4 regions of the Paenibacillus sp. Y568 genome follow, and region 1 is predicted to be linked to each of the others. Evidence: riboswitches for the same ligand, from Rfam matches in the RefSeq annotation. Region 1 holds a riboswitch; each other region holds the start of a gene.

Region 1 (4,879 bases):
GGGCTGGTGCCGTTAATATCTAATGGAATTGAAATATTAGGAGCATCCCCTTCATTTCCACCAATAGGTTGACCTTTAGAGTTGTAATAATACATAGGAACGTCACCTACAACCATTAGGTATGATATAGGTATTTCCGTCTCTACAGAATCATGTTCCATATCAAAAGGAATGACTACAGCAACGTCTACACTGACGTGGATGTATACCTCCACAAGAATCATATTGATTCCAGCATCCCGTTGCCTCGTTGATAATTCGATCTTAGCGGCTCCCTGAGGCTCTATTTTCACGGGAATTCCAGGACCAATTGAAGCCAGAAAAGGACTTCCTAACGCCATCCCAATAGGAATATGTTCCTTTAACTGATGTACGTCGTTTAATGTAGCTTGAACAACCTTAAACGTATTGGATGTAATCTTCATTTGTTCTGCATAATTCAACATGAACCCTGATACCTTGCCGGACGTATCCATTTTCCAATTCACGAGATCATCGAAATTCTGTTCTTGCGCAACCTGTGCTGTAATCGCCTCATTGATCGCTTCCGTCGCCAGCTGTTTCACTCTAATTTGAGCCAAATTCATAATAGGTGGTTTCAAATTACGATCTATATACGCGAATCCCTGAAACATTATGATTAAAAAAACGAGAAACCCAACAAGCCACAATCTACGTCTGCTTCTGGGTTTCCCGCTTCGCTGGCTATGCCACCTTGCTCTTCTTTTCATGATCATCCCCCTAATGCCGACAATAAATCTCTATACAAGCATATGATTGGGATTACAAAAAAAGAAGAAGCTCTAATCTAAGATGGCCGGTATGTGTCTTCCACATCTGATAATTCTATTCTAATGTAATGCCACTTTTGCCGATTTCGAGCGTTCAGATTTTACTGGAATTTCAGGCAATTCGTTAACAGATATAATACGATCGGACTTCTTCTCTGGCTGCTTCCAATACTTCTCATTTCCCGGTAAATCATCGAACCACGAGGCATCACTTGGACAATCCAGAACCATAAACTTCCCATACACATCGTCTCTTGATTGGTGATATTTTAAATAAGCCTTACCGTGGTCAATAGCTAAGATCTCAATTTTTCCAGATGTATGACTCATAGATAGACGGACTCGTTTACCCAACCCTGATGTCTTCGCCTTAGCCTCTTCCACAAGTTGATACACCTGCTCCAACGGAAGTACAAAATCTCGGTTACCTGCAACCGGACGATTTATAAAGAAATAATAAGGTGTGACACCAGCCCACGACAATTGATCAAGAAGTTCTGCAAGTACATCGGCATTATCATTGATTCCACGTAAAATAGGCGTTTGGTTTACGACGATTGCTCCTGCTTGATGTAACGCCTCAAACCCCCGTTTGGCTTCAGGCGTTATTTCACGCGGATGATTAATATGGGCCATGACATAGATGCGTTTATCAGCACTTGAGTGCCTCTTGATAAGTTCTAATAACTTCTCGTCTTCGTAGATTCGCATCGGGTTAAATACAGGAATTTTAGATCCTAATCGAATAACTTTGACATGCTCAATATCACGCAATTGGTCAAGAATGATCTCTAGCTTCGAAGTAGCTAGGATTAAGCTATCTCCACCTGTTAGTAATACATTATTTATTTCTGGATGATTCGCAATATACTCAATTCCTGGGCTTACATCGGACATCGCTTCTTTTACGTCATTACGAAATAAGCGCTTTCTAAAACAATATCGACAATAAGCACCACATACCTCGGATACAATTAATAAGGCCGTCGTTCTATATTTATGCTGGCAACCGGGTACAACGTAGTTCGTGTCTTCATCCGATGCATCCCAGCGACCATACTCGGATAGTTCTCCTTCATTCGGAATAACTAATTTCTTGATCGGATCATTTGGATCAGCCCAATTCACTAGCTTTAAGTAATAATCATTAACGCGAAATACGAATTTCTCCGTTATCTGTTTAAGTTTCTGACGCTCATGTTCCGGGATTTCCATGATCTTATCAATATCGGTAATATATTTCGGCTGTGGCATATTACTCCTCCTTGAAGTTTAAAATATGGTTTGTTACATTTGTCCCCCCTTTTTCTTAAAATAAAAATGACCCGTCCCATCACAAAGCGAAGTAAACACTTCACCTTGGGAAGGGTATCGGGCCATAAAGACGCAAAAAGACCCGATAACGGGTCATTAGAACAGTTATAAACCATAAGTTGACCCATCTACTACTGACGAGGTTAGCTGTCGGGCTCGGGAAAGATGGTTCCCTACAAATGTCTCTTGATTCGCCCCAAATAAAATGGTTCCCCCGCTTTTCAGCTACTATGCTGAAAATTAAGCGTAACTTTATAGTACATAAGTCCATTCAATTAGTCAAATGTTGGATATTTTAAATTTCAAAAAACAAAGAACATTCATCAAGGCATTAGATTAGTTTAATGAATGTTCTTCGTCAAATATTACTTTCCTTCAGCAACTGCCTTTGCAGCATGTTCTCCACTCAAGCGTCCGCTAGTTAACGCATACTGAACCGCACTACCTGACATATAGACCTGGTTGTACAAATAGCGATTCGCTGCTTCTCCACCCGCGTAAAGATTGTTGATAATCGAGCCATCTTCTTTTACAACGCGATAATGTTCATCAACTTTTACTCCACCAAAGGTACCCATTGTCTTAGGATAATACTTAAAGGCATAGAATGGACCTTTATTAACAGATACAAGTGTCTTTACTTCTTTGTTGAATTCATCTTTACCTGAAGTTACTCCAGCATTGAAAGTATCCATTGTTTTCACAAGAGCTGCTCCAGATACTTGCATAGTAGAGGCTAATTCTTCCATTGTATTTCCGACAGCGATCTCAGCATTAGGAAGTTTACCTTCAATGGCACCAATTACTTTCGCATTGGCTTCACTTGAATCTATCACCATCCACACTTGTTCATTTGGAACAACCTTATTCGTTACAATAGCGTAATGACTATTTTCATCCATAAAACGTTCGCCTTTTTCGTTCACTAATACTTTAGTAGTATCCCATTCAATACCACGTAATTCTGGAACCAAACTTCCCATACCTAGACCAATCACCCACGGATCTTCGTATAACGCTGCGCCTAATTTTTCTGCCATGACTATCCCATCACCTGTACTACCCGCAGCAGCTGCACTGATCCCCATATCGTCAACAAATTGAGGTAAGAAACGCTTCATCATTTCCTCACTCTTAGCAAATCCTCCTGAAGCGATGATGACTTTTTTCGCATGAACGATCAGCTTTCCTTCAGCATTCTCCGCTGCAACACCAATTACGTTACCTTTATCATCCGTGATTAATTCCGTTGCTTTTGTCTCTAAAAGGATATCGACTCCTTTATCTTTAAGGGTCTTATCTAGATTTGCAATTAAGCTAGCACCACCAGCTTCAGGAAAATGAAGGCGAGCTACAGGATCAACACCATATCCTTCCACACGAGTATACTTATGATTCATATAATCAACCAACCAGTGTGTTGTATCTACTGCCTCATCCATAAAGGTTTCTACACGATCATAATCTGGATATATACTATCAGGATTACTTGTACTTTGACGCTCTTTCCACAACTGCATCCATGATTCTGGTGAATCCTCAATGCCTAGTTCCTTTTGGAAACGAGTACCTGTTGCAGAAATACCTCCGCCAGATAACGCTGTAGAACCACCTACCGTTGCCATTTTCTCTAGTACAATAACCTTGGCGCCGTTCTCAAACGCAGATCCAGCAGCTGTGAGACCTGTACCTCCTCCACCAATAACGACAACATCCGTTGTTAGTTCAGTTTCCTTTTGTGCCTTATCATCCGTTATGGCAGCAACCTTAAGGGTAGCTACATCTCCGCCCGCTTGCTTGACACAATCTTCAACCGCAGCAAGGATCGCCTTCGATGAATTAGAAGCGCCTGACACAACATCAACTGCCAATGTCTGTCCCTCAACAATTTGCTGAGGGATACGTTCGAATGGTGTATTGCTAAGACCATCCGTTTCGCTATGCTCTTTAATAGTTACAGATACGATCGCGTTATCATCAAATACAACCTCAACCGTGATATCACCATTGTTACCTTGTGCCTTTGATGTGTAAGTACCTGCTTTATAAGTTGCTGTTCCCGAAGTTGTATTCGAATTTGCGTTAGTATCTTTGGCAGAATTTGAACAAGCAACTACATTTAGTATTAATACTAATCCCAACAGCAAGAAATTTACCCTTTTCCAATTCCTTTTCATGGTTTTCCCCCTTGGCGTATAAAATCATTGTATACATAGATCTTATATGGTTGGGTCATCACGACGTCAAGCAGACTTTGTGAAATTTTGCACGTATAAAGGTGTGGAAAAATGAAAAGTATGGGGTTAACCCGATCCCCGATGTTTACACATTCAGGATATCTTATTTTCTTTTATCTCCTGTTGAACACCTGAAGAGATAACATCACCATTTCTTCTCTTTTTTCCAACATAGAGGGTCAAATATTGCTCCTTATCTCTAAGTTCAATGTACTGGCTTTTTTCAGTAACAGGGCCTAGATCTGCAACATCTAATTGTAAAAAATTTAATTTCTCCAATTTCTCTAGCATTTTATTTCTACTGTAGTAATCTCTTAATTCAATTGGGATATTCATAAACTCCTTACATTTACTCCCTAGATGAGGATAGGCTCCCGTAAGAAGCCCCTCTTCTTGTAGAAAGGGAGATACAACATCCATCAGACATTTGTTCGTTGATTTAGCATATGCTTTGCTCATTCCATGATCGATTATTATATCCACTGATGAATGAATAATCGGTAACTGATCTACTTCACAGCAGAAGAAGATAAAGTG
Region 2 (4,879 bases), on a different contig from region 1:
CAATATTGTCTAACTCATTCATATTCTTAACCTCCCTCTTCAATTTGGGCGAGGGCACTCACGAATTCATCACGCGTAATTTGAAATATAGCGAGACGCTTCAGGAACTGCTTGCCGTTACAATACCCAATTCCAAGAATGTTACCCATAGCCATTCTACGAGCAGCTGCATCAGGGTGCACCATCAGACCTGCTTGTACAAGGTCCTCCAGGTCTATCAGGCTCTCCACCCCTTCATAGGACGTATGAACCCGTGCTAATGCATGACGGATCGCTTCTGGCGATGCATTCTCTACACCAATATCACCTTTACGCGTGGCATCAACCTCGGGAATGAACGCATGCTTACATCCCTGCACACGAGATGCAATAATTTTGCGAATCCGCTCACCGGCGTGATCAGGATCGGTAAATATAATAACACCTCTACGTTCTTGTGCTAGGGCAATACGCCGTATCGTACGTGCATTAATTGCTGAACCGCCTGTTTCGATTGTGTCCGCTTCTACAGCCCTCTTAATGGCCGTAGTATCATCGCGACCTTCCACGACAATGATTTCTTTAATCATGATGATTCTTCCCTTCAAAATCCAGTATAACAACAAAAAGAAGAGGAGTTATCCTCTTCTTTAACATGACATCCATATGACCCTAATAGTATAGCATTATAACACCATTGTAAAACGTGTTTAGTTCAATTCCGGCTTGATCGGTCCAATCACATATACCGTTTTTCCGGACTTTCTTCCGAAATTACGTGCATTCTGTAAGGAATCATAATACACGTCAATTTTGTTCCCTTTTATAGCGCCGCCTGTATCTTCTGCACGACGGAAGCCAATACCTTCAATATACACCCACCACCCAATAGGGATAACTTTAGGGTCAACCGCAATGGTGCGCCCTTCTGTAACGCGTGTACCCGAAGCTGTCTTCGTACCTATTCCTGGTTCTTCAGAAGAATAGGCAGTCATAGAAACATTCTTAAGGACTTTCTTATATGTGAAATCGACTCCAGCCTTACTAGTCTTGTTATTCTGACTCACCTTTGTAACAGGGCTCTTCTTGCTGGTTTCTTTCTTAACTACTTTTGGGGATGCTATTACGACTGGCTTAGGTGCTTCTACCTTTGTACCTACAGCAATAACCTTATCTTGCCTGGTACTCCGCACTTCTTTACCAACTACCTTCATCGAGACAAACTGACCATCTTGAAATATCTTCTCGACATGATGGACAATGGCACCTGGCTGTCCATTTTGAACCACCTTAACATTTCCTTTTAGAATCGTAGGGTCTGAAGTCTTGATCACCTGAAAGGGGACTTCCTCTACGCGATCTACAATCTGTTTGTTAATCCGGACAACCTTGATATCCAATTGATTGGTAACTTTAGTTGTCAGTGCAGGAAATACCTTATCCGATTCGTTGAGAGAAACACCCATTTCCCGAATAGCCTCTTTCACCGAACCCTGCGTTGTAAGTATGGGATGGGATTTACCATCAACGGTAACATTAATTTTACTTGCCCGTTGAATTTGAACCTTATCCCCATCTTTAATTGTACCGTTCAATGCCATGGACACCTTATCTTTGGGTCCTAGTATGATGGCTTCTTCCTCAAGCATTTCTCGCAACAACGTATGATTTGTCTCAATGGCTTTAACCTGACCGTCTACCGACACATATACTTGTTTACGCGTTTGAATGCTGATTAATAAAAGAGCCATCAGGGTAATTGCAATTAAAACAATAGCTACAACAGAAATATTACGTACATATTCATGCTTCCAACGCGTTGCGTAAGTCATGCTGGATGATGATGAATCATGGGTTTCTTCATTCAAAATGCCCACTTTCCGATCCTCCTTCATAGCCTCGCCGTCTATGTAACCATATATGTAATCTGCGATTGACGTGACTATTTTAAATTTTTACAGGATACTTAACCACAAGTGTATCCTGCATCCTGTACCAGTCTGCTCGTGATGATTGTCACCCCCTGTTAAACAAGAGTATGATGACAATATTGTCTTTATTCAAAAATAAAAGAAGCCATAAGAAAGAGTTAGAGGAACTCTTTCGTGGCTTCCCGATCATGAATAGACGGAATTTGCATACACGAGGTTGCCTCTCTTCATAACGCTTACGAGGTTAGCTGTCGGGTTTGGACGAAAGAGAGCCGCCCGATCTTAGGTCTACCGCTCATGGCGGATGCCCTTGAATTCACCCCAAAGATCCAATAAAAGAAATCAAATACGTCATCCACCTGATATTTCATCAGTTTTTCTGCTCGTATTGGTTCCCCCGTTCTCCACACAATTGGAGATTTAGCGAGACTGGTTCAGGAAAATAATAAGCAATCAAAAAACGATCTACTCTTATCACTGAAAAGATAATATCGTGTTTTCATGCAAGTTGTAAAGCACTAATCAACCACAAAAATACGAATAAATAGTTAAAATATTGTAATATTATCGCTTTATATCATCATAAAACAAGTATTAGTCGCTTATTCTTCCTCTTTTGCTACATTTCCTCTCGTTTTTAACAAATCCCAAATAGTGACAGTGCATTTTGGGTAGTTATTTGGGCTAATTCTTCAATGTCAACCCCTTTAATCTGAGCAGCCGCTTCTGCCACTAACCTAACATGAGCAGACTCATTTCTCTTCCCACGATAAGGATGGGGAGTAAGATATGGGGAGTCTGTTTCGATCAATAATCGATCCATTGGAACCTGGGCTAATACCTCTTTTGGTTGCTTCGCATTTTTAAATGTGATGGGCCCACCAAATGATAAATGAAATCCCATATCAAGACACATTTTTGCCGTTTCCCAACTGCCTGAGTAGGAGTGCATCACCCCACCAACCTCGTGTGCTTTTTCCTCTCGTAAAATTCTTACCACATCTTCATGTGCATCTCTATTATGAATGACAATAGGCATGTTAATCTCACGAGCAAGTCCAATTTGCTGGCGTAGTACTTGTTGTTGAATATCTTTAGGTGAGGTATCCCAATAATAATCAAGTCCAATTTCACCAATGGCTACAACTTTCTCATGTTTACACAGGGACGCGATCCATTCCAGATCCCCTTCTTTCATCGTAATGGCATCTTGTGGATGCCATCCTACAGCAGCATAGATAAAATCATATTTCTCAGCTAGTGCCATTGTCGTCGGGATTGTCTCCCGATTAAAGCCAACATTTATCATTTTACCTACGCCATTTTTAACTGCACGTGCAATAACCTCTTCGCGGTCCTCGTCGAATTGCGGTGCGTCAAGATGAGTATGTGTGTCGAACAACATCATGGTATAACCCCCTCTTAATCTGGACAAACTCAAGCCTTTTATCAATAATCTTCAAAAATATGGGCAATAGAAGGAGAAAATAGCGATAAAGCCGCCTTCAACTTCTGTTCAGGATAATATAGGTGACATTTACCGCGATGTAGACCACTAATAGATCTTACAATTTCTGACACTTCAGAAATTTCTTTTAATTTTTCTTGTCGATCCAACAATAAAATATGTTTCTGACTCACTCCATCACTAGGATGAAATATATCGTAGGGAAGATCACTTGGGAAATCAATAACAAAGTCATAATTCGGATCTAAACCTGCTTGTATAAATGCCTGTCGAATCTCTTGAATCATGTCATTATTATCCGAATCTAATTCTACATATTTATACAGTCTACGATGCATGAATCGTTCACAGAGCTCACTTAGTATAGGATCCTGCTCCGTCACCCACTGCATAAATACAGTCAGAATGAGAGCCTCATCTAATTTCAAATATTGCTCAACATTCAATTTATCTTCAAATAAGTATATCAATGGCTTCATCATAAACTCAAATTTATATCCATTATTATATAATTCTTTTGCACGTCGAATGATTAAACGTAATACAATTTCTGAACTTCTTGTCACGGGATGAAAATACACTTGCCAGTACATTTGGTATCTTGACATAAGATAATCTTCAACAGCATGCATTCCAGATTCCTTCACCACGATTCGTTCATGATGGGGTCTCAGCATTCTGATAATCCGATCGATATCAATCGTACCGTAATTTACTCCAGTATAGTATGCGTCACGAAGCAGATAATCCATTCGGTCAGCATCAAGTGGACTAGATATGAGATTTACTACAATGGGTTTATCATAAGTTTTTGCAATGACTGAAGCAACCTTTGTCGGTAACTCAGGATCTACCTCAAATAGAATATTATTTATTTCTGTATCACCTAGAACGATGCGACATGTCCAATCCTCATGATTCATATCGAAGGCTTCTTCTATAGAGTGGGAAAAGGGACCATGTCCAACATCATGTAGCAAAGCAGCGCAAAGGGTTAGTAATTTCTCCTCTTTAGGCCATTCTGTATATTCATTTCTCTCAAATGATGAAATGATTTGCCTTGTAATTTCATAGACTCCTAATGAATGTGAGAAACGACTGTGTTCAGCTCCATGAAAAGTGAAAAAGGATGTTCCCAATTGACGTATACGGCGTAGTCGTTGAAACTCAGGCGTATTAATCAACCGCCAGATTGTCACATCTTGCACATAAATGTAATTATGAACTGGATCTTTGAATACCTTTTCTTCATTTAGAGGACACATCATAACATTTTGCCACTCCTTTGTGGGATACATCATTTAAAGGAAACGTTGAACAATGTCGAACTATGTACTATTTTGTTCATTTATGAATGGTTAAATCGACAACTGATGTAATCATTTAATACCCTTATCTTAACCCTTTTATCTTATATATCAACACTTTTTCAATATTTCAACGTCAATTTATTAAAATTTATAGGTTGACTAATTTGGGAAAGGTTGGTATTGTAATATCA
Region 3 (4,879 bases), on a different contig from region 1:
AATTATCAACAACCTATTACTAGACAGACCTTCACAGTAGCCGGGTTAAAAGTATACGAGCATGTGCTAGGGAAACAAACTGGAACGGTAAACAATCCCTTTAAAGATGTACAAGAACAACAAATCGCTTATGCCTACCAATTAGGCCTAATCAAAGGGACATCGTCAAATACCTTCTCTCCTCAAAAAACGTTAACCCGACAAGAAGCCGCAACCATCTTAGTTACGATTTATGAACAAGTCAACAAGATCAAACAGTCTAATAAGGCGACTCTTGCGGTAGCTAACCCTTTTAAAGATGATGCAAAGATCAGCGCATGGGCCAAAGAGAATGTCTATAAAGCCGTAAATCTAGGACTCATGAGTGGACTAAGTAATCAACTGTTTGGGCCTTCCCAGCAAATTACGCATGAACAAGCCTATGTGACTCTTCAGAGACTCTTGGAGAAGCTAGAAACAGAGTAATCAACATAAAGGTGGCCTTTCGTTATATCAGAGAGGTCACTTCTTTTTAATTAGGTAACCTTTTATTGGTTTTAAAGTCTTATTACTTACAGGCGACATGAAAATTAACGAACTACAACGAAGACACCTGACCAAACCCCATTAGAAAAGAGGGTCAAAGAGGTGAAGTTACTACGTTATTTCTCTTTACTTAGCGTTTCAATTTGTGCATTTTCAACTTTCGGGTTGCATTCCGTTAGCGCCGGGATGGTGATGGAGAACCGAAACAGCTGGATACGGTAAGCGTAATCATAGACGATACACTTATGGTACCCGCACGATTTATCTCCGAAGTGTTTGGAATTAAAGTTAGTTATAACCAAACAACAAACGTTGTTCAGCTAACGGATCCAAGAATCCTTAGCTCAGAAAGGCTTACACCCATTGATGAAATGCAAAATATAAATGAATCCTTTAACGACTTGATCGTACCTACAAATGTGATATTTTCTACTCATCCCACAGACGACGACAATAATAAACTAATGATAGAAGTATTCAATCACTCTTCTCAAACCGTGGACAAAGGCCGCTTAAATAGTAATGTTCTCTTCTTCGCAAGTAAATCAAACATATCTTTTATCGGTAAACACCATTGATGATGAGCCCATTCGTTATGTATTTTGCAATTATTTTGTAACACGTTGAGTACCGTTGTGTGGTTATTCCTATCAATAAACAAAGACAAAGAGGAGCTACTCCGCTGAAGTAAGCTCCTCTTCTATATTTAAAGTCTTTCAATGAAATAGATTACTCCCCCAACACATCTGCTCTTAATTCGCTTGCAACTTCCGTCATGATGGGAATCACTGCTTCATTCGTGCCGGAAACATATATATCTCCCTGATAGTGTCTGAATGGGATCTTAGTATCATTGTAGCTCCACATGAAGAAATCCCCTTCAATGGACATGCTTGTAGCTCCTGTCACGGTAAACACAGGGGTATATTCAAAATCCGGTTTAGACGCAAAATACTGTTTACACTCGTGTAAGGATATGGTCTGTTCTGAAATGCCATTCTCCTGAAGTGATCTTGTAATTCGATAGCGTTGACTCATTGTAATGCCTCCAATATTAATAATAATTTCATAATTCTTTTGTCATAAATACACTGTATGGGTCTTCCACGTAATTTGCAAATGGTTCACAATATTGAAATCCAACACTAAGGCCCATTTAGGTCATCTATTTTTATTTCCAAAAAAATCACTCCACCATCTCTATAATTTCAATCATTACTTTTATTTTAACATCTACACTTCTATACAACATGTTGATCTATTAAAAAATTCAAGAGTAGTCGGTTAAATAATTGAGGCTGACATAGATTACTTGGGTAAATGGCATCATCTACAATCTGGAGTTGTGCATAGGGAAACGCAGCTTCTATGTTCTTCATATGCTTTAGACCCCATTCATTCTGACTGCCAGCCACGCATAATATAGGCACCTGATATCGGGCTGATTGACGACACAAATCGATCTGTCGTAAAGCCATGCGCTGTTTGATTAATTCTGTTGGTCGCTTGTTCAGTAGGTCTTCTCGCATAATCCTATAAGCAGGTGTCCAATGATGGTAGGTCAGTTTAAGTGTACGCAGCAACAACTCCGCTGGTAAATAATACGATAGCCAACTGAAGGTCTCAAATACCTCCCATAGCTTATTCGTCTTGCCAGATAAGTAGCTATCCACTAGCACTAGAGCTCTCACCCGTTCCGGATAGAGATCAGCAAACCTCCCAGCTAGGACCCCCCCACTAGAACAACCGACGAGTGTCACCTTCGAAACGCCTAGTATATCTAGTAACTCTCTCAAATCTTCACATTGTGTGTCAATAATCCGATTAACTTCAACATCCACTTTTCCCGACTGACCATTTCCCCTCAAATCTAGTACGATCACCCTTGCTCTTGTACTAAAGTATTCCACTTGCGGATCAAACATATGGTGTGAGGACAGATGATCATGAACAAAGACTATGGGTACACCATTTCCATGTATCTCATAATATAAAGAAGTGCCATTCAATAGAATCTGGGGCATAATTTCAACGTTCCTTCTCTCCGTACGCTTACGAGGTTAGCTGACGGATTCGGGCTCAAAGAGTAACCCTACTCGAATATTTCGAGATTCACCCCAAGTGAAGAGACGATCACACATTACATCTTCACAGTTGGTTCCCCCGCTCCCTAATGGGAACTCAGCGATATAATTTTTGCAGAATAATAATGTATTCATTAATGACTTCGTTGTTCCTTTTCTTGTTCCAAGGCAATCATCATCATTTAACTATATATCTTAAAAAAATGCAAAAGGAGCCCGCGGTTGACAGGCTCCTCCAGTTGAACAAGTATCCAATTACATCGAATTATATCGTTTCAGATGAAGGCTGTAAAGTGAGTGAGCTATACTCATATCTTTTTCATTTTGTACTCTCTTATTAAAGATATAACCGCAAGAAAAGCAATATACAAAGGAAACCCAATTAATAATATGGCATACAAATCTCGTGTCGCAGTATATGACGACGTAGAAAATCCTCTAATAATTAACTGCCCTAAAAGATAGGATACCGGCAAAAACAACATTTTCATGGTCAAATTAATCACCCTTTTATGGCTACGGAACAGAGCCATAATTAATCCACAAATGACAGTTAAACTCATGGCAATAAGCGAATAATATGATAAGAATAATCTTGGTAAGGTAACTATTCCTCCACTTGGATTGATATCTTTACCATATACCAAAATATCTTCATTTCCATCTGTTAGGTTATAATATACAGCAGCTACATTTTCATCATTCGGATTTAAAATAGTATTATTTATACGAGATTTATTAATATTCCTGTTCCATATGCTATCCCATGTCGTTATATGATAAACATACCCTGTATTGTCCTCTGTAGGATATCTATTAATATCATATCCAGACACTGTATCCTCAAATATAGCAAGTACAGATCCATTATCCATTTCATTTATTGATACACTTTCCTTACTAAACGGAATGTACTCTGGTGCAGTCAAGAAAGCAATTGCTATAACACCAATTACAACCGTAAGCATTATTGAAAATATGGCTGTCTGAATTTTTTTCTTGCGTAATGTAGATTTTATCTTTAATAACGGAGAAGTATCAATATCTGCAGGTAGTTTATAAAAGGCCTTCATCTCATCAAGACAATTCCTACACTCCTCACACTGATCAATATGTTCTTCAAGCATAGCGCATGAGTCATCACTAGCTATATTCTCTATATATAAAGGTAAAATATCTCTAATAATATTACATGTTATTTTCATCAATAATCCCTCATTTCCTCTCTAATTTTATTTTTTGCCCTATGGAAAGTAACACAAGCCCAATTATCTGTTTTGCCAAATAAGTTAGCAATCTGCTTAAAGCTTAACTCTCCAAAGATACGCAGTGTAAAAACTTCCTTATACGGTTCAGAAAGGCCGTGGAGAATCTCATCAAGTTTAGTTGCCTCCTCAGATGAATATAATATTTTCTCCACATCAATATCATTTTTCTGTTCAGGTACTGTATCAAAATTGACCGTTTTTTTATTTTTTCGCAAATATGATATATATGTATTTTTCGCTATTTGACATAACCACACCCGAATATCACAATTTCCCTTGAAACTATCAATTGATTTTATTGCCTTCAAAAATGTATCTGATGTTACATCTTCAGCGATATGTTTATCTCTAGATAAACTATATACAAATAAGTACACATCCTTAAAATATTTATTATATATCTCCTCAAGCTCTGTCACTCTCCCACCTCCTACCAATAAGACGCATGTAATGTGATAATCTTACAAATAATTTTAAAAATGTTCCAGAAATAATCCAAATAAAGAAATGGAGTAAAAAAAGCCTTGATATACCTATAAAGATGGTAAATAACGAGCATTAATAGGACACGTCTGACCAAATCACTCATTGGTTATACTAGTATTATTCGCTAATCATTAGGGGGAATCTAACAATGACTTATGAGGATATATATAACCTACACTTTCAACTTCTCAAAATATATGAGGACAATGAAAAGGTTCCTACTCCTTATCAAAGTGAAATAGATCACTTTAAACGGCAGTTAAACCTTTTTACTGAGGATATCGTTCAAAGGATTTTTGTTCTAAATCAAATACTTAAAATATATGAAAAGAATAGACAAACAAAAATCAAATGGTGCTCTGAGATGTACTTTTAATCTCGTAACCACACTAAATAACCATCCAACAAAAAAACCTTGATAGACCAAGGCATCTGGTCATCAAGGTTTTAAATATTTGTCTCAGACTAAATCTTATAAGCCTTCATCGCTTTACGAAGCTCTTTCATCGTCGGACG
Region 4 (4,879 bases), on a different contig from region 1:
CTCTTGGGGCAAGCCTAACTACAATTCAAACAACGCTTCCACCACTGATCAATACTTTTATGGAGAAGCATCCCACTGCAGAAATCAAACTTGTTACAGGTAGAACGCATGAAATTGTTTCAGCACTCCGTGAGAAGAAGATCGACGTTGGAATTGTTGCTTCATCCATCCACGAAAGAGGCTTAAACTGTATCCCTTTATTTGAAGATCACTTGGAATTAGTTCTACCAAGACAACACCCCCTTGCCGAATCACCAGCCATTCATATGAACGATTTACATGAGACACCCATGATTATTTTCTCAAGTGGGACATGGTATCGTAAATTAATGGACGACTTATTTGAGAATACGGGTATTATGCCTGATATTCGAATGGAGATCGACTCGTTTGAAGCGATTGTCCGCTTATTACCTACTTGTAAAGCTGTAACATTATTACCCAAATCTTATCTACATCAACAACTTATTGACGATAATGATCTCAAAGTTATTCATATCCCTGATCTCAAAGAAACACGACGAACGACATCCTTAATCTATGGTGAATATACCGAGTTAAGTAAGGCTGCACGGCAATGGATCGAAGAAACAGAATCCTTATTTAATCGCCTAGATTTATGATTTTTATGATTTCACCAAAAAAAGAAACACAGAGAAGGTCAAGGATAATCTCCTTGACCTTCTCTGTGTTTTACGTTCGCATTTTTTTGAGAAATTAGCTACCTCTACCGAAAGTGGTTCTATTCCTATTTAATTGTCATCCATGAGTTCATTCTCAAAATTTTCAATATTCTCGTTAGACCCGATAATGACCATAATATCGCCTGCTCGAACCTGATCCATTGCTGTAGGCGCCACAATAATGCCAGTTGATCTATGCAAAGCCACGATGCTACAGCCAAATCTAGTACGAATATTTATCTCTGTGAGTGTCTTACCATCAAGACATAACGGAGCGTTCATCTCTACAATGCTGTAATCTTTCGAAAGTTCAATATAATCCAGTAAGTTCGGAGTTACCAGTTGATGTGCAACCCGAATGCCCATATCTCGCTCAGGGTACACTACTCGATCTACTCCTAGTTTCTCCAATGCTCTTCCGTGAAGAACAGAGATCGCTTTAGCAACGACTGTCGTTACTCCTAAATCTTTGAGCAGTATGGTTGCAAGAATACTCGTCTGGATGTCTTCTCCGATAGCCACAATACCACAATCGAAATTACGAACACCTAACGATTTCAGCACTTCTTCATCTGAGGCATCTGCCACAACAGCATACGTCAGTAACTCACTCATATCACTTACAATCTCTTCATTTCGATCGATCCCTAGCACTTCATAATTCAGTGCCATAAGTTCTTGAGCAATAGAAGACCCGAACCGCCCCAATCCAATAACGACAAACTGCTGTTTCTTCATCTCTCTTTCAATACTCCTTTAATCATCTCAATTTCTCTTCTACCCTATAATAATTTTACCCTCTGGATGACGATATAACTCTTTGCCTTTCTTCGGACCCAGTGCATATGCCAGTGTAAGTGGTCCAAGGCGACCTGCAAACATCGTTAGACTTATCAGAATTTTACCCGCTAAGGTCAGATGTGTTGTTAATCCCATCGTTAACCCTACTGTACCAAATGCAGAAGTTGTCTCATACAATATCATTAGAAAACTACTGTCTTCTGTCGTAGAAAGTATCATCGCTACACTCATTACAAGCAAAAGTGCAACTAGTGTAATCGTGAGCGCTTTAAATATACGTTCTTGCGCAAACCGGTAGCGAAACAATACGATGTCATCTCGTCCACGTAACATGGAGATCACAGCACCAATAATAAGCGTAAACGTTGTTGTCTTGATCCCACCTCCAGTAGATCCTGGAGAAGCCCCAATGAACATAAGTATAATCATAAAGAATTGAGATGCCTGTCTCATATTACCCAGATCAAGCGTATTCGCACCTGCAGTTCTTGGTGTAACCGATTGGAAGAGGGAGCCAAGGATTTTGCCACCCCAATTTAACGACCCTAATGTTCTTGGATTAGAATACTCGAATACAAATATAACAATGGCTCCGAACACGATTAGAAAGGCTGTCATGGATAGTACTACTTTTGAATGTAAAGATATCCTACGCGTCTTTCGGAAATCGACCATGTCAGATAGAACAATGAATCCAATTCCTCCAGATACAATAAGGAACATCACCACAAAGTTGACGATTGGATCATATACATAACCTGTAAGGCTACGGAAGTCACCGAATAGATCAAATCCAGCATTGTTAAACATTGAAATGGCATGAAAAATACCAAAATATAAAGCTTTTCCAAAGGGCATATCTACTGCCCATCTTACAGTTAACAGAACAGCAGCTGATCCTTCGATAATAAGAGAAAAGAGTAATACTTTTCGAATCAGTCGTACTATTCCTTCCATTGAGCCCTGATTCATCGCTTCTTGAAGGAGCAAACGGTCACGTAGGGATATCTTCCGTTTCAACACAAAGGCGAATAACGTAGCCATCGTCATAAATCCAAGTCCGCCCACCTGAATGAGCATAATAATGACCACTTGCCCAAATGTGCTGAAGAACGTCCCCGTGTCCTGCACGACTAAGCCCGTAACGCAAGTCGCTGATGTTGCTGTAAACAATGCATCAATGAAGGCGAGGGGTTTACCCGTCGTATTCGATATGGGTAAGGTTAACAATACCGTTCCCAGTAGTATAATGGTAGCGAAACCAATAACTAGAATTTGTGGAGGGGATAATCTGAACCAACTATACTTCCATTTCACACGCTTCACCCCTTTTTAAATCAACAAAAAAAGACACTGGAAATCCAATGCCTCTCGGTTGGTTCCTGCTTGCATATCGCCTACGAGGTTAGCTGACGGATTCGGGTATGCACAGCTTACCCTATTCGTTCATTCAACAACGAAATTCACCCCACAAGTAGATAGACTAAATCGTCTCTACAAGAAATGGTTCCCCCGTATTTCATATGAAAATTTGGCGCATTATTAAATTGCATTCCGATTATAATCTTTATCCAGTAACTGTACAAATTGATTTTCTGGACAAATGACTGGATATGGGTTAAATATAAGCGAAAGAACGTATCAGAACAGTGGTTCTCTCTCCATAAGTATGATTACCTTCTTATTCATCTGCTTTGCACCATTTCGAGTTACATTTGCTGGATTTACCGCTAGAAGCTATGCTATGTTATCGTTACTTATAAGAGCATCTAACGAAGTTTATGTTTTCGATGTAAGTTTTTACGAAGTATTACCAAGGAGTAGCGCTCAAAAACTTTAAGTTTATGCTTTCGATGTAAGTTTTTACGAAGTATTACCAAGGAGTAACGCTCAAAAACTTTAAGTTTATGCTTTCGATGTAAGTTTTTACGAAGTAATTCTAAGAAGTAGCGCTCAAAAACTTTTAGGAGGAAATTAAATGAATTCTACGGGACAACCTTTGAAACTTAATATCAACTATAAGGTTCTCGGTCTATGTGGGGTTATCGGTCTGATTCTGTTTATGATATTGCAAGTATTCCCCAGCACCGCATCCGATACACTGGAGCAACCAAGCAAAGAATTAATCACTAAGGATCAAGCAAGAATCGCGGCCACACAATATGCTGAGTCACAACTTCACATTCATGTATTGAGTCAACCCGATGATACTTTGGTCACCTATCAATCTGACTCAGATTTATATGGTTATTTATCTAAAGAGAAGTTAATGGAGAAATACAATACTACTTTCGATCATAAATATCCAACCGAAGTTTACCGCGTCCGTCTGAAAGAAGGTAATACCAATAACTACCTTAATATAGATGTACATATGAATACAGGAGATATCGTATCCTTTTCTCAGAAGAAGAACTCGCCCCTTATTGAACCTACAGAGGAATCGATCAGTACAACAAATAATGTAAGACTTGCAGAACAATGGCTAACCCAATTAGGATATGATTCAAAGACTCTCCAGATCACAGAAAATAAAAAATCGACCCTTACCTATTCGGACTTAAATACTACGATTGGCGAGGCCGTATTACAATTGAAGTTCACTTTCGGATCAGACAGGATCGTCTCCTTTGAACCTTCCTTTTCGATTCCGTCAGAACATACATCTTATGTAGAAAAAGAACACACCAAAGCCGTTTGGATGACCATGCTCGGATATGGACTCCTCACTTTAGCGCTTGGCATACTTGCTATTGTATATAGCGCAATAACGAGAAAGCATACCTCTTTTGTTCGAGGAATATTCCTGAGTTCATTCTATTTCATTGTCTCCATGCTAAGCACATTAAATATGTTGCCCGCCTTGGAAGCCGAGGGACTGACGGGATTAAGTCTAACGTTCGGGTTAATATTCCAGGGTCTCCTTACCTTAGTTATGGCTGCGTTATTGTACTTCTCACTTGTTGGTGGAGATGGCTTATGGCGGAAGGAAACAGGACTTAATCCTTGGCCACGTGCAAAAGAAGCCGGGTATGGTAAATTTGTTCTTCATAGTATGTATGTCGGATATTTATGGGCCCTCATCTTGTTAGGAGTTCAATCCGTCATCTTTTTAATACTCGGTCTGACGCTTCATAGCTGGTCTACGACGGATGCTAGTCAATCCCCGATTAATATGGTATACCCTTGGATTCTACCGCTCATGGCATGGGTAGCTGGAATTTCAGAAGAAGCTGTTTATCGTTTATTTGGGATTAGGATGATGCAAAAGATCGTTAAGAATACCTTCCTAGCGTGTCTCATTCCATCCCTCATCTGGGCGTTCGGCCATACGCTTTATCCTATCTATCCCGTTATTTCAAGACCTATAGAACTAGTCGTTATCGGCTTACTCT

Evidence for each region. Region 1 has a riboswitch for cyclic di-AMP ahead of AC1D7X_RS13950 (KamA family radical SAM protein). Riboswitches for the same ligand answer to the same signal wherever they lie in the genome.
Region 2: another riboswitch for cyclic di-AMP. It lies ahead of AC1D7X_RS22295 (resuscitation-promoting factor); the one in region 1 lies ahead of AC1D7X_RS13950 (KamA family radical SAM protein).
Region 3: another riboswitch for cyclic di-AMP. It lies ahead of AC1D7X_RS06245 (alpha/beta fold hydrolase); the one in region 1 lies ahead of AC1D7X_RS13950 (KamA family radical SAM protein).
Region 4: another riboswitch for cyclic di-AMP. It lies ahead of AC1D7X_RS08060 (TrkH family potassium uptake protein); the one in region 1 lies ahead of AC1D7X_RS13950 (KamA family radical SAM protein).

What each region holds. Positions count from the first base shown of each region.
Region 1 covers NZ_JCAIUM010000009.1:14,167-19,045, reverse strand. Annotated here, with positions in the region: gene yunB (sporulation protein YunB) at 1-731, opposite strand, end outside; gene AC1D7X_RS13950 (KamA family radical SAM protein) at 852-2,045, opposite strand; cyclic di-AMP (ydaO/yuaA leader) riboswitch at 2,223-2,362, opposite strand; gene AC1D7X_RS13945 (FAD-dependent oxidoreductase) at 2,471-4,282, opposite strand; gene AC1D7X_RS13940 (MerR family transcriptional regulator) at 4,436-4,879, opposite strand, start outside.
Region 2 covers NZ_JCAIUM010000021.1:46,688-51,566, forward strand. Annotated here, with positions in the region: gene rsmA (16S rRNA (adenine(1518)-N(6)/adenine(1519)-N(6))-dimethyltransferase RsmA) at 1-22, opposite strand, end outside; gene rnmV (ribonuclease M5) at 27-569, opposite strand; gene AC1D7X_RS22295 (resuscitation-promoting factor) at 690-1,856, opposite strand; cyclic di-AMP (ydaO/yuaA leader) riboswitch at 2,129-2,346, opposite strand; gene AC1D7X_RS22300 (TatD family hydrolase) at 2,548-3,318, opposite strand; gene AC1D7X_RS22305 (HD domain-containing protein) at 3,360-4,646, opposite strand.
Region 3 covers NZ_JCAIUM010000003.1:239,783-244,661, reverse strand. Annotated here, with positions in the region: gene AC1D7X_RS06265 (S-layer homology domain-containing protein) at 1-465, shown strand, start outside; partial or broken gene AC1D7X_RS06260 (stalk domain-containing protein) at 729-1,103, shown strand; gene AC1D7X_RS06255 (hypothetical protein) at 1,255-1,563, opposite strand; partial or broken gene AC1D7X_RS06250 (GNAT family N-acetyltransferase) at 1,592-1,672, opposite strand; gene AC1D7X_RS06245 (alpha/beta fold hydrolase) at 1,767-2,549, opposite strand; cyclic di-AMP (ydaO/yuaA leader) riboswitch at 2,561-2,722, opposite strand; gene AC1D7X_RS06240 (zf-HC2 domain-containing protein) at 2,918-3,814, opposite strand; gene AC1D7X_RS06235 (RNA polymerase sigma factor) at 3,814-4,296, opposite strand; gene AC1D7X_RS06230 (ABC transporter permease) at 4,829-4,879, opposite strand, start outside.
Region 4 covers NZ_JCAIUM010000004.1:250,879-255,757, reverse strand. Annotated here, with positions in the region: gene AC1D7X_RS08070 (LysR family transcriptional regulator) at 1-623, shown strand, start outside; gene AC1D7X_RS08065 (potassium channel family protein) at 753-1,421, opposite strand; gene AC1D7X_RS08060 (TrkH family potassium uptake protein) at 1,461-2,801, opposite strand; cyclic di-AMP (ydaO/yuaA leader) riboswitch at 2,865-3,031, opposite strand; gene AC1D7X_RS08055 (CPBP family intramembrane glutamic endopeptidase) at 3,463-4,879, shown strand, end outside.